Regions from separate parts of the Streptomyces sp. NPDC052682 genome, predicted to be linked through region 1. Evidence: riboswitches for the same ligand, from Rfam matches in the RefSeq annotation. Region 1 holds a riboswitch; each other region holds the start of a gene.
The links. A riboswitch is a leader RNA that binds a small molecule or an ion and turns the genes downstream of it on or off. The one in region 1 is predicted to bind thiamine pyrophosphate.

Region 1 (4,343 bases):
ACGTTGGCGCCCTTGCTCAGGGGCATCGCTGTCATGGCCTCAGTCTGCCCAGTCGCGGCCGGGGGTGGGAGGGGGCAGGCCGGATCACCCGCCCCCTGGCCGTTCTCAGTCCGCGATCGGCAGGTACACGCGGTTGCCCGCGGCCGCGAACTCCTTCGACTTCTGCGCCATGCCCTCCTCGATCTCGGCCTGGCTGCCGCCGTGTTCGCGGCGGATGTCCTGCGAGATCTTCATGCTGCAGAACTTCGGTCCGCACATCGAGCAGAAGTGTGCCGTCTTGGCGGGCTCGGCCGGCAGAGTCTCGTCGTGGAACTCCCGTGCCGTGTCCGGGTCGAGGGCCAGGTTGAACTGGTCCTCCCACCGGAACTCGAAACGGGCGTCGGACAGCGCGTCATCCCACTCCTGGGCGCCCGGGTGGCCCTTGGCGAGATCGGCCGCGTGGGCGGCGATCTTGTAGGTGATGACGCCCGTCTTGACGTCGTCACGGTTGGGCAGGCCCAGGTGCTCCTTGGGCGTGACGTAGCAGAGCATGGCCGTGCCCCACCAGGCGATCATCGCGGCACCGATGCCGGAGGTGATGTGGTCGTACGCCGGCGCGATGTCCGTGGTCAGCGGGCCGAGCGTATAGAACGGAGCTTCATCGCAGATCTCCTGCTGAAGGTCGATGTTCTCCTTGATCTTGTGCATCGGGACGTGGCCCGGGCCTTCGATCATGGTCTGAACGTGGAAACGCTTCGCGATCCGGTTGAGTTCCCCGAGGGTGCGCAGTTCCGCGAACTGCGCCTCGTCGTTGGCGTCCGCGATCGAGCCCGGCCGCAGGCCGTCACCGAGGGAGTAGGTGACGTCGTACGCGGCGAGGATCTCGCAGAGCTCCTCGAAGTTCTCGTACAGGAACGACTCCTTGTGGTGCGCCAGGCACCACGCGGCCATGATCGACCCGCCGCGCGAGACGATGCCGGTCTTGCGGTTGGCGGTGAGCGGCACGTACGCCAGGCGCACACCGGCGTGGACCGTCATGTAGTCCACGCCCTGCTCGGCCTGCTCGATCACCGTGTCCTTGTAGATCTCCCAGGTCAGCTCCTCGGCTTTGCCGTCGACCTTCTCCAGGGCCTGGTAGAGCGGCACGGTGCCGATGGGGACGGGGGAGTTGCGCAGCACCCACTCGCGGGTGGTGTGGATGTTGCGGCCGGTGGACAGGTCCATGACCGTGTCGGCACCCCAGCGGGTCGCCCAGGTCATCTTCTCGACCTCCTCCTCGATGGAGGAGGTCACCGCAGAGTTGCCGATATTGGCGTTGACCTTCACCAGGAACCGCTTGCCGATGATCATCGGCTCGATCTCCGGGTGGTTGACGTTGGCCGGCAGAACCGCCCGGCCCGCCGCGATCTCCTCGCGCACCACTTCCGGAGAGACGTTCTCGCGGAGTGCCACGAACTCCATCTCCGGCGTGATCTCACCCCGCCGTGCGTAGGCGAGCTGGGTGACGGCCTTGCCGTCGCGGCCCCGGCGTGGCTGGCGCGGCCGTCCGGGGAACACTGCGTCGAGGTTGCGCAGGCCGCCGCGTGGCGAGGTGTGCTTGATCCCGTCGTCCTCGGGCCGGACCGGACGGCCCGCGTACTCCTCGGTGTCGCCGCGGGCGATGATCCAGTTCTCCCGCAGCGGCGGCAGGCCCCTGCGGACATCGGTGTCTACGAGCGGATCGGTGTAAGGGCCGGATGTGTCGTACAGCGTGACCGACCGCCCGTTGGTGAGGTGCACCTGACGGACCGGCACCCGCAGGTCGGGGCGAGAGCCCTCGATGTACGCCTTGTGCCAGCCGATGGACTTCCCGGTCTCCCCGTCGGTCCCGTGGGTGGGGATCTGCGTGGAGGCAGGCGTGCGCGCGTCCTTGTTGGTCATGAGACCTACTCCCTACGCCGGCATTACCCGGTAACAGGTTCGGCGGTCGACGCAGCGGTTTCCGTCTGCCGATGTTTCGTGTGAAACATCACTCGGCTCCAGCGACGTTCCACGTGAAACATCGCTGGGACGGAGGTCAGCGCCCTCTCAGCCCGGTGCTCCGAGCTCCCGCGTGTACAAAAGGTGGCTCCACGCTAGCGTCAATTCTGGCGCGGTGAACAGAGGGCCCCCCTCCTTCTTGCGATGATCGGTCGGTGACCACGACGCAGCATCCCCCGTACCCACCGCCCGACCCGCCTCGTGGATCCGGCGCCGGAAACGGCGGCAGGCCCGGGGGCGGGCAGAGAGACGGCCGTGGCATCGCCCGTGCCTTCGGCCACAGGTCCGGGCTGGGGCAGAGACAGGACCAGGGCCAGCGCCTCGGGCCGGAACAGCGTGAAGGCAAGAGCCCAGGCCAGGGCCCTGAGGCCAGGCCTGACCGAGGCGGATATGGCAACGGCGAGGACTGGGGATCCGGTGGCGGCCATAGGCCCGGACCCGGTGATGTTCCCGGGGGCCGTCCCGGTCACGGGTTCGGACCCGGTCCCGGTCACGACCCCGGTGCCGGTGCCACTCAGGAGTTCGGACCCGGTTCCGGTGGTGGTCACGGACCCGGATCCGGTTCCGGTGGCGGTGGAGGTCACGGTTCCGGTGGTGGTCACGACCATCCCCCCGGCCCCGGCCCCGGACCCGGACCCGGCGCGGGCGGCGGTGGCGGCCACAGCCACGCCCACAGTCACGCCCACGGCCCCGCCGCACCCGTCTCCCAGCACCTGCGCAAGGTCATCGCGGCGGTTCTGATCCCGTTCGCCGCGGCGGTGCTGGTCGGTCTCGCCGTCCTGTGGCCGGGCGGCGCCCCGCCGCACGAGCGGACCGGGGTGGGCTTCGACCGGCAGACGCAGGACGCCACGGTCACCAAGGTGATCGAGGTGAGCTGCAGGGACGCCGGCGCCTCGGGCGTGCCCCCGACCGGTGACACCTCCACCGCGGAAGGTTCCTCCGCGGTACAGCAGGAGAAGGGGACCTGCAAGAAGGCCACGATCCGGGTCGACACCGGCAAGGACAAGGGCCGTACGTTCACGGAGATCGTCCAGCCGGACCAGTCACGGCAGTTGCACCAGGGCCAGGAGGTCGTGGTCGCCTACGAGCCCTCCGCGCCCAAGGATCTGCAGTACTCGGTCACCGACATCAACCGCCGCTTCCCCATGGCGCTGCTCGCCGGCATCTTCGCGCTCGCCGTCGTGGTCGTCGGGCGGCTGCGGGGTGTCATGGCGCTGGTGGCGCTGGCCATCAGCTTCCTGGTGCTGAACCTGTTCATCCTGCCCGCGATCCTTCAGGGTTCGAACCCGCTGGTCGTGGCGGTGGTGGGGTCGAGCGCCATCATGCTGATCGCGCTGTACCTGTGCCACGGCCTGTCGGCCCGTACGTCCGTGGCCGTGCTCGGCACCCTCATCTCGCTGCTGCTGATCGGCATCCTCGGGTCGTTGTTCATCGGGTGGGCCGCCCTCACCGGCAACACCGACGACAACACCGGTCTGATCCACGGGCTCTACCCCGGGATCGACATGAGCGGTCTGCTGCTCGCCGGCGTCATCATCGGTTCGCTCGGTGTGCTGGACGACGTGACGGTCACCCAGACGTCCGCGGTCTGGGAGCTGCACGAGGCCAATCCGTCGATGGGCTGGCGCGGTCTGTACCGCGCGGGTATCCGCATCGGCCGGGACCACATCGCGTCCGTCGTCAACACGCTCGTCCTCGCCTACGCGGGCGCGGCGCTGCCACTGCTGCTGCTGTTCTCCATCGCGCAGAGCAGCGTGGGGACGGTCGCCAACAGCGAGCTGGTCGCGGAGGAGATCGTGCGCACGCTGGTCGGCTCCATCGGGCTGGTCGCCTCGGTTCCGGTGACCACGGCCCTGGCGGCGCTGGTGGTCTCGGCCGACCGCCCGGGGCAGTCGCAGGACGTGCCGGAGACCGCCCGTCAGACGGCGGGACGAGGCGGGCGGGGCCGCCGCCGCAAGCACTGACCCCTGGCCCGGCGGGCATATGCCCCGAGCAGAAGCGTTCCCGCGCACCGGGCGACACACGGTGAAGCGTTACATCACCCGATTGCCGTAACGCTTCACCCGGCGCCCTGCTCGGCCAGGATGCGGTCCAGGGCCTCGTCGAGGTGTGCGTCGAAGTCGGCCAGGGAACCCTCTTGGCCCAGCGGCACCAGCTTGTCGGTGCGGTCCAGGAAGGCGACGAGGGGCGCCGTCGACGAGCGGAACAGCGCCTGGTCGCCCCCCACCTGAAGCCTGATCAGAACCTCGCTGAGGTCATCGGGCTCGACGGGCGAGACCCGCACATCGCCCTCGCCGCACGGCCGGCCCACCCCGTCGATCAGCAGCTCCCGGCCGAACGCCCAG
Region 2 (4,343 bases), on a different contig from region 1:
TGTCCAACGGCTCATGGACGCCGACTACGCCGACGAGGCGGAAGGCGACGAGATCCTGGCCGCACTTGAACGAGGTCTCGTTTGCCCACACATCAGTGACTACATCTTCTGGGAGTCCGACCCCCGACTGACGGCTGAGAAGATCGTGGACCGAGCACCGGCCTACCAGCCGTTCGCCCTGTGATCAGACGTCGTGTAATCGAGGCGCGGTAAGAGTTTCCCTACGTCTATCAAGCCCGCGCACGGCGCGGGTGCGCGCCGCCTTTTCGGCGGGGCCGCCGCTCTGTCTTCGCCAGCGGCGGCCCCGCCCGGCGGCGCGCCGGCGGCAGCGGGCATTACAGCGGGATCGTGCTCACCGTAGCTAGCTGGCAAGACAGACGGTGGTTCTCACTCGCCTCTCGTGTCTGTGGCAGGACATGATGTCCGATCCGTAGGTGAGTGTGTAGCTGCGTGACAACGCCCACGCACGCAGACCAGGGGACCTGACAGCAGGTCAGAGCCACGCCAGCCCAAGGTCAACCGCCCACCCAAGTTGCTTCGGGACGAAGAGGTCGTTCCGTTAGGGTGCGCCGCATGACCAACGATGCCCCGGCCTGTCCCGAGTGCAGCAAACCCATGGAGTCCGGCGGCCTGGTGCTCTCCGAGCGGGAGGACGACGGCCGTCGGACCTGCCGGTCGCTGTGGCGGTGTGCCGATCAGCACGTCTGGTGGAGCTGGACAGACCGGCCGGACGAACCGTTGGAGGTCTGCCCGGTACCGGGGCTGTTCCGCTGACATGCGGTGCTCACGGACGTTGCCGCCGACGGCAGTGACGGCAGCGCTGACGGCAACGACGGCGGACGGCAGCGGCGCTCGGCAGCCCGGCGCGGTAGCGGCACAGGACGATCGGACCGGCTCACCAAGGCGTGCCCGCATCTTCTAAGCACCGGTCCCAAGGCGTCATGATCTACCGATGGATGAGTACGCCTGGCCCACGGGCTCTGAAGCGCCGGCCGCTGATGCGGTCCGGTCGAACTGGGCGGCAACCGTCGCGGCCCTGCCTGTAGGAAGCCGAATCACCGGCGAGGTCATCGGTCGCCAGCCCTTCGGGGTCTTCATCTGTATAGACGGCGTGCCGAACGCCATAACGCTGGCAGAGATCACAGCCATGCCCCACGGGATGGACCTCCCGGCCCTTGGGGCCTTCGTCAGCGGGGAGGTTATCTGGCATGTCGCCCACAACCACCAGGTCAAGCTCCGGCTCGATGAGTGGCTCGCAGCCGACGAGTGATCTCCGCTGGGCCGTCTCTGGGCCGTCCGAGGCCGCTCAGTGCCGACCGACGACGACTACTGACGACCGTCGTAGCGAGCGACAGCCCCAGGTCACCCGATTGGATCTGCGACACTGGTTGAGCCATGCCTAAGCCCGGAGAACTCACTTTCGTCGCCCCGCGCGGAGCCAAGAAGCCGCCGCGGCATCTCGCCGATCTCACGCCCGCCGAGCGCAAGGAGGCGGTCGTCGCGGTCGGTGAGAAGCCGTTTCGTGCCAAGCAGCTCTCGCAGCACTACTTCGCGCGGTACGCGCACGACCCGGAGCAGTGGACCGACATCCCGGCCGGCTCGCGGGACCGGCTGCGCGAGGCGCTGCTGCCCGAGCTGATGACGGTCGTGCGGCATCTGTCGACCGACCAGGGCACCACCCGCAAGACGCTGTGGCGGCTTTTCGACGGCACGCTCGTCGAGTCGGTGCTCATGAGGTACCCGGACCGGGTGACCATGTGCATCAGCTCGCAGGCCGGGTGCGGTATGAACTGCCCGTTCTGTGCCACCGGGCAGGCCGGGCTCGACCGGAACCTGTCCACCGCCGAGATCGTGCACCAGATCGTCGACGGGATGCGCGCCCTGCGCGACGGTGAGGTGCCGGGCGGTCCGGCGCGGCTGTCCAACATCGTGTTCATGGGCATGGGGGAGCCGCTCGCCAACTACAACCGGGTCGTGGGGGCCATCCGGCGCCTGACCGACCCGGAGCCGGACGGGCTCGGGCTGTCGCAGCGCGGCATCACCGTCTCGACGGTCGGTCTCGTGCCGGCCATCCACCGGTTCGCCGACGAGGGCTTCAAGTGCCGGCTCGCCATCTCGCTGCACGCGCCCGACGACGAGCTGCGCGACACCCTCGTCCCGGTGAACACGCGGTGGAAGGTGCGTGAGGTGCTGGACGCCGGGTTCGAGTACACCGCCAAGTCCGGGCGGCGGCTGTCCATCGAGTACGCGCTGATCCGGGACATCAACGACCAGGCGTGGCGCGGCGACCGGCTCGGCCGGCTGCTCAAGGGCAGGCCCGTGCACGTCAACCTGATCCCGCTGAACCCGACGCCGGGCTCCCAGTGGACCGCCTCCCGGCCCGAGGACGAGAAGGCCTTCGTGGAGGCGATCGCCGCCCATGGTGTGCCGGTGACGATCCGGGACACCCGGGGCCAGGAGATCGACGGGGCCTGTGGTCAGCTCGCCGCGAGCGAGCGGTAGTCTGACCGGCGTAAGTACCGTGTAAGGACGCGGGTGAGGACATCCGCGTACGAACATCCACGCAAGAACATCTGCATATTCCGACAGGGGAGCGCCACAGCGCTGAGAGTGCGGCGACCGGCCGCAGACCCTCTGAACCTCGCCCAGGTCATTCTGGGTAGGGAGATCGGTCATCACTCGAGCTGTTGCGCCCTGCTCGGGACATCCGCCAAGGGGTCCCGGGCAGGGCCGCGTCTCTTCCTGGTCCCTCCAGGAGGAATCCAGTGAGCATCACCAAGAAGCGGTTCACGGCCGTGGTCGTCGGGCTGGGCATGGTCGGCGGCCTCGCCGCGTGCGGGTCGTCCGAGGGCGGCGGCCAGGGGGCCGGGACCGAGTCCCGGACGGTGACCCTGGTCAGCCACGACTCGTGGGCCGCCTCCAAGAAGGTCATCGCCGCGTTCGAGGAGGAGTCCGGCTACAAGGTCAGGGTCCTCAAGAGCGGCGACGCCGGGCAGGCCGTCAACAAGGCCATCCTGACCAAGGACAACCCGCAGGGCGACGTCTTCTTCGGCGTCGACAACACCCTGCTCTCCCGGGCGCTCGACAACGGGCTGTTCCAGCCGTACGAGGCGAAGGGCGCGGACCGGATCAAGCCCGAGTACCGCGTCGATGAGGACAAGCACCGGGTCACGCCCATCGACACCGGCGACATCTGCGTCAACTACGACAAGAAGTACTTCGCCGACCACAAGCTCCAGCCGCCGCGGAGCTTCGACGACCTCGTCAAGCCCCAGTACAGGAACCTCCTCGTCACCGAGAACGCCTCGACCTCCTCGCCCGGCCTGGGCTTCCTGCTCGGCACCGCCGCCAGGTACGGGGACGGGGGCTGGCAGGGCTACTGGAAGAAGCTCAAGGCCAACGGCGTGAAGGTCGTCGACGGCTGGGAGCAGGCCTACTACGAGGAGTTCTCCGGCTCCTCCAGCGGCAAGAAGGCGAAGGCCGACCGGCCGCTGGTGGTGTCGTACGCCTCCTCGCCGCCCGCCGAGGTCGTCTTCGCCGACCCGCGGCCGAAGACCGCGCCGACCGGGGTGGCCGACGGCACCTGCTTCCGGCAGATCGAGTACGCGGGGCTGCTGGCCAACGCCAAGAACACCAAGGGCGGCAAGGCGCTCCTCGACTTCCTGATCAGCAGGCGGTTCCAGGAGGACATGCCGCTCAACATGTTCGTCTACCCGGTGCTCGAGGGCGCTCAGGTGCCGCAGGAGTTCCTGACGTACGGACCGCAGGCGAAGGATCCCCAGACCATGGACCCGGCGAAGATCGCCGGCCACCGTGACGAGTGGGTCAAGTCGTGGACGTCACTCGTACTGAAGTAACCGGCCGGATCAGGGGCGCGGGGGCGCGGCTCGGGCTGATGGCCGTGCCCGTCGCGTTCTTCGCGGTCTTCTTCGCCTACCCCGTCGCCGCGATCGTCGTGCGCGGCCTGAAGCTCGACGGGGTCTGGCGGATCGGCCGGATCGGGGACGTGGCGGCGCAGCCGGACATCCGGCACGTGCTGTGGTTCACCACCTGGCAGGCGCTCGTCTCCACCGCGCTCACCCTGCTGCTGGCGCTCCCCGGCGCGTATGTCTTCGCGCGCTTGGAGTTCCGGGGCAAGCAGATCCTGCGGGCGGTGGTGACCGTCCCGTTCGTGCTGCCGACCGTCGTGGTCGGTACGGCGTTCCTGGCGCTGGTCGGGCGCGGCGGACTGCTCGACGAGCTGTGGGGCGTACGGCTCGACACCACCGTATGGGCGATCCTGCTCGCGCACGTCTTCTTCAACTACGCGGTCGTGGTCCGGACGGTCGGCGGGCTGTGGGGGC
Region 3 (4,343 bases), on a different contig from region 1:
ACCTCCAGGTGTTCCAGTTCCTCGGCGGCCTCCATGCCCTTGTCGCGCAACTGCACGATGTCCACGCCGTTCGCGAGGACCGCGTCCAGGAACTCCGCCAGATCGCCCTGGCGCTTGCGGGCGTCGGTGCACAGGTAGAGGCGGGCGTCGGCGAGCCGGGCCGTGCGGGCGGTGGTGACGGTGTCGGGCATGGACGATCCCCCGGTATCGGTGGTGTACGGGTGCGCGCGGGCCGCGCCCGGGGGCACGGGCCGCGGAAGGCTCCCGGTGTCGCCGTGCGGGCGGGGACGGCCGCGGCCGGCACACGGGCCTCGGGCCGGCCCTGACCCAGCGTACGGGCCGTGCCGGCACGTCCGGTGCGGGCACGGAGGGCGGGCACCCGGAGCCGCCCGTGGCGGGCACGCCCGGGCCTACAGAGGGGACCGGGGCCCGCTCCCTGGCAGCGGCCGTGGAAGCCGCCCCCGGCCACGGGCCCTGGAGGCACGGCAGGCACGGCACGGCCCGAGGCCGTGGCCCGTGTGGCCGCGGCCCGGGCACCGGGCGGTGTGTTCAGGTCCGGCCCTGGTCGGACAGTGCCGGACGTTGTTCGAGTGGGCTTCGGTCAGACGGCGAGCGCCTGGGCGCGGCGCTTCACCTCCGTGCCGCGGTTCTCACGCAGTGCCTGCGCGGGCGTGCCGGGCAGGCTGGGGTCGGGCGTGAAGAGCCACTCGATCATCTCTTCGACCGTGAAGCCGTCGTCCCGCAGGAGCGTCAGGGTCCCGGACAGGCCCTTGACGACCCTGTCCCCGTCGATGAAGTCCGCGGGGACGTGCAGTGCCTTGTTCTCACCACGGCGTACGGCGATGAGCTGGCCCTCCTTGACCAGCTGCCGGACGCGTGTCACCTCCACGCCGAGCTTCTCGGCGATGTCGGGCAGGGTGAGCCAGGCGGGGACGAGAGCATCGATCTTCGCGTCAATCTCGGTCACGGGAACAAGCCTGCCATCCGGCACTGACAGTCGGAAGTCAGGCCGGTCCACCCGGGGCACGCGCCGGTGGCGCCGGCTACGCCGTGGCCGCCTTCAGGGGCCTCGCCGGGTCCGCCAGCAGCAGGGGATCCATCGGCACGCCCGACTCGATCAGGCGGCGCCCCTGGGCCAGGTCCCGGGGCCGGCCCACCGCCAGCAGCGCGGCCAGGCGGGTGTCGCGGAGCCAGCAGACCGTCCAGGCGGGACCGGACGGGTCGCCCCGCCACACCATCCGGTCGGCACCCGCGTGGTGACCGGCGTACTGGACGAACCGCCCGAACTGCTCGGACCAGAAGTACGGCACCGGGTCGTAGACCGCCGGGGCCTGCCCCGTGGCCCGCCCGACGATGTTCACGGCCACCGTGCGCGGCCCCTGCAGGGCGTTGTCCCAGTGGTGGACCAGCAGGCGCTCGCCGTACCGCGCCGACGGGAAGGAGGCGCAGTCGCCGACCGCGTAGACGTCCGGCACGGACGCGTGCAGGTGCTCGTCGGCGAGGATCTCCCCCTGGGCCCCCAGCACGATTCCCGAGCCGGCCAGCCAGGCCGTGGCGGGACGTGCCCCGATGCCGACGACGACCGCACCGGCGGGCAGCCGCGTGCCGTCGTCCAGCACCACCGCGCCGGACTCGACGCGCGCCACGCGCGTGTGCGTCCGCAGCTGAACACCCGCGTCGGCGTACCAGGCGGCCATGGGCGCGGCCACCTCGTCGGGCAGCGCGCCCGCGAGCGGCCGGTCGGCGGCCTCCACGACGGTGACGGCGCAGCCCGCCTCGCGCGCGGCGGTGGCGAACTCCGCGCCGATCCAGCCGGCCCCGACCACCACGATGTCGTGCTGCCGGGCGAGCACCGGCCGCAGCCGCTCGGCGTCGTCGAGGGTGCGCAGCAGATGCACCCCGGCGACGCCCTCGGCGCCCGGCAGCCGGACCGGCTCGGCGCCGGTGGCGACGACCAGGACGTCGTAGGGGACGGGCCCGGCCTCGGTGTCCAGCCGGTGGTCGGCGGGGTGCAGGCCCAGCACCTCGCAGCCGAGCCGCAGTTCGATGCCGAGCGCTTCGAAGTCCACGTCGAAGGCGGAGCCCTCCGCCTTGCCGAGCAGCACGGCCTTGGACAACGGCGGCCGGTCGTAGGGCTGGTGGGGCTCCGCGCCGATGAGGGTCACGGTGCCGGTGAAGCCCTGCTCCCGCAGGGCGACCGCCGTCTGCACCCCGGCCATGCCGGCGCCCGCCACGACCACGCGGCGCGGCGCGGGCCCACCCTGTCGGGGAGCGCTTTCCTGCGTCTGCTCGCTCACCTGATCACCATAGACAGCTGACATACCGTCAGTCAGGGCTCGTGCCCCGTGACCTGCTCCACAACGCCCGTGCCGTCGTCCTGCCCGACTCCCCTCCCGGGTACCCAGCGGGCGGCTCCCTTACAAGTGCGGAGCCCGGAGGGCTAGGGTGGCCACCGTAAAGCACTCGCGGGAGCCCGGACGCACCGGGCTGAGAGGGAGGCTGGCGGCCTCCGACCGTACGAACCTGATCCGGGTCATGCCGGCGAAGGGAGGGGCTGGACGCCCATGTCGTTCACGTCCGACACGTCTGTGTCGCCCAGGTCCGACACGTCAGACGTCCTTGTCGTGGGGGGCGGGATCATCGGCCTGGTCACGGCCTGGCGCGCCGCGCAGCGCGGGCTGGCCACGGCCGTGGTCGACCCCGAGCCGGGCGGCGGAGCCGCGCAGGTGGCCGCCGGGATGCTGGCCGCCGTCACGGAGCTGCACTACGGGGAGCAGACGCTGCTCGCCCTGAACCTGGCCTCGGCGCGGCGCTACCCGCACTTCGCGGCCGAGCTCGCCGACGTCACCGGCCGCGACCTCGGTTACCGCCGCAGCGGCACGCTCGCCGTCGCCCTGGACGCCGACGACCGCGCCCACCTGCGGGAACTGCACGCCCTGCAGCAGCAGTCGGGCCTTCAGTCGCAGTGGCTGTCCGGGCGGGAGTGCCGACGCCTGGAGCCGATGCTCGCGCCGGGCGTGCGCGGCGGGCTGCGGGTGGACGGGGACCACCAGATCGACCCGCGCCGGCTGGCCGGGGCGCTGGTGGCCGCGTGCGAGCGGGCGGGCGTGGTCTTCCACCGGGAGTGGGCCGAACGGCTCACCGTCCTGCGGGAGCGGGCCGCGGGGGTCGTCACGGCCGGCGGGACCGCGCTGAGCGCCGGGCAGGTGGTGCTCGCCGCGGGCAGCCTCAGCGGGCGGCTGGCGGGCGTTCCGCAGGACGTCCTGCCGCCCGTACGGCCCGTGAAGGGGCAGGTGGTCCGGCTGACCATGCCGGCGCACGGGACGCCGTTCTTGAACCGGACGGTCAGGGCCGTGGTGCGCGGCAGCCATGTCTACCTGGTGCCGCGCGAGAACGGCGAGCTGGTCATCGGCGCGACCAGCGAGGAGATGGGCTGGGACACCACGGTCACCGCGGGCGGCGTGTACGAGCTGCTGCGCGACGCGCACGAGCTGGTCCCGGGCCTCACCGAGCTGCCGCTCACCGAGACCCGGGCCGGACTGCGGCCCGGCTCCCCCGACAACGCGCCGCTGCTCGGCCCGACCGGGCTGGACGGGCTGCTGCTGGCGACCGGGCACTACCGCAACGGCGTGCTGCTCACCCCGGTCACCGGGGACGTCATGGCGCACGTCCTGACGACCGGTGAACTCCCGGACGAGGCCCGCCCCTTCACACCGAAGCGCTTCAGCGGCGCGGCGGCCCTCACGGAGCAGCCCGCATGAACATCCACGTCAACGGCGAGCCCCGCGAGATCGAGCCCGGCACGGCCCTCGACACCGTCGTGAAGTCCCTCACCCGGGCGCCCTCCGGGGTGGCCGCCGCCCTCAACGAAACCGTCGTCCCGCGCGCGCAGTGGTCCGCCACGCCCCTGTCCGAAGGGGACCGCGTGGAAGTCCTCACCGCCGTCCAAGGAGGCTGACCATGGCCGACGACCCCTTCGTCCTCGGCGGTACGTCCTTCACGTCCCGCCTGATCATGGGTACCGGCGGGGCACCCAGCCTCGAGGTGCTGGAACGCGCCCTGGTGGCCTCCGGGACGGAGCTGACGACCGTGGCGATGCGGCGGGTGAACCCCTCGGTGCACGGCTCCGTGCTGTCCGTCCTGGACAGGCTGGGCATCCGCGTCCTGCCCAACACGGCCGGCTGCTTCACCGCCGGGGAGGCCGTGCTGACCGCCCGCCTCGCCCGGGAGGCGCTCGGCACCGACCTGATCAAGCTGGAGGTCATCGCCGACGAGCGCACCCTGCTGCCCGACCCGATCGAGCTGCTGGAGGCGGCCGAGACGCTGGTCGACGACGGGTTCAC

Region 2: linked by a shared signal. The riboswitch ahead of AB0K80_RS19735 (thiamine ABC transporter substrate-binding protein) and the one ahead of thiC (phosphomethylpyrimidine synthase ThiC) in region 1 are both predicted to bind thiamine pyrophosphate.
Region 3: linked by a shared signal. The riboswitch ahead of thiO (glycine oxidase ThiO) and the one ahead of thiC (phosphomethylpyrimidine synthase ThiC) in region 1 are both predicted to bind thiamine pyrophosphate.

The regions. Positions count from the first base shown of each region.
Region 1 covers NZ_JBFATS010000008.1:262,588-266,930, forward strand. Annotated here, with positions in the region: gene AB0K80_RS15260 (VWA domain-containing protein) at 1-35, opposite strand, end outside; gene thiC (phosphomethylpyrimidine synthase ThiC) at 106-1,899, opposite strand; TPP riboswitch at 1,892-2,081, opposite strand; partial or broken gene AB0K80_RS15270 (YibE/F family protein) at 2,571-3,962, shown strand; gene AB0K80_RS15275 (SsgA family sporulation/cell division regulator) at 4,058-4,343, opposite strand, start outside.
Region 2 covers NZ_JBFATS010000011.1:243,247-247,589, forward strand. Annotated here, with positions in the region: gene AB0K80_RS19715 (e9imm peptide) at 1-184, shown strand, start outside; gene AB0K80_RS19720 (dehydrogenase) at 574-774, shown strand; gene AB0K80_RS19725 (hypothetical protein) at 953-1,270, shown strand; gene rlmN (23S rRNA (adenine(2503)-C(2))-methyltransferase RlmN) at 1,396-2,502, shown strand; TPP riboswitch at 2,578-2,684, shown strand; gene AB0K80_RS19735 (thiamine ABC transporter substrate-binding protein) at 2,766-3,857, shown strand; gene AB0K80_RS19740 (iron ABC transporter permease) at 3,896-4,343, shown strand, end outside.
Region 3 covers NZ_JBFATS010000005.1:318,569-322,911, forward strand. Annotated here, with positions in the region: gene thiE (thiamine phosphate synthase) at 1-191, opposite strand, end outside; gene AB0K80_RS10250 (Rv2175c family DNA-binding protein) at 602-967, opposite strand; gene AB0K80_RS10255 (FAD-dependent oxidoreductase) at 1,044-2,297, opposite strand; TPP riboswitch at 2,456-2,567, shown strand; gene thiO (glycine oxidase ThiO) at 2,565-3,761, shown strand; gene thiS (sulfur carrier protein ThiS) at 3,758-3,958, shown strand; gene AB0K80_RS10270 (thiazole synthase) at 3,961-4,343, shown strand, end outside.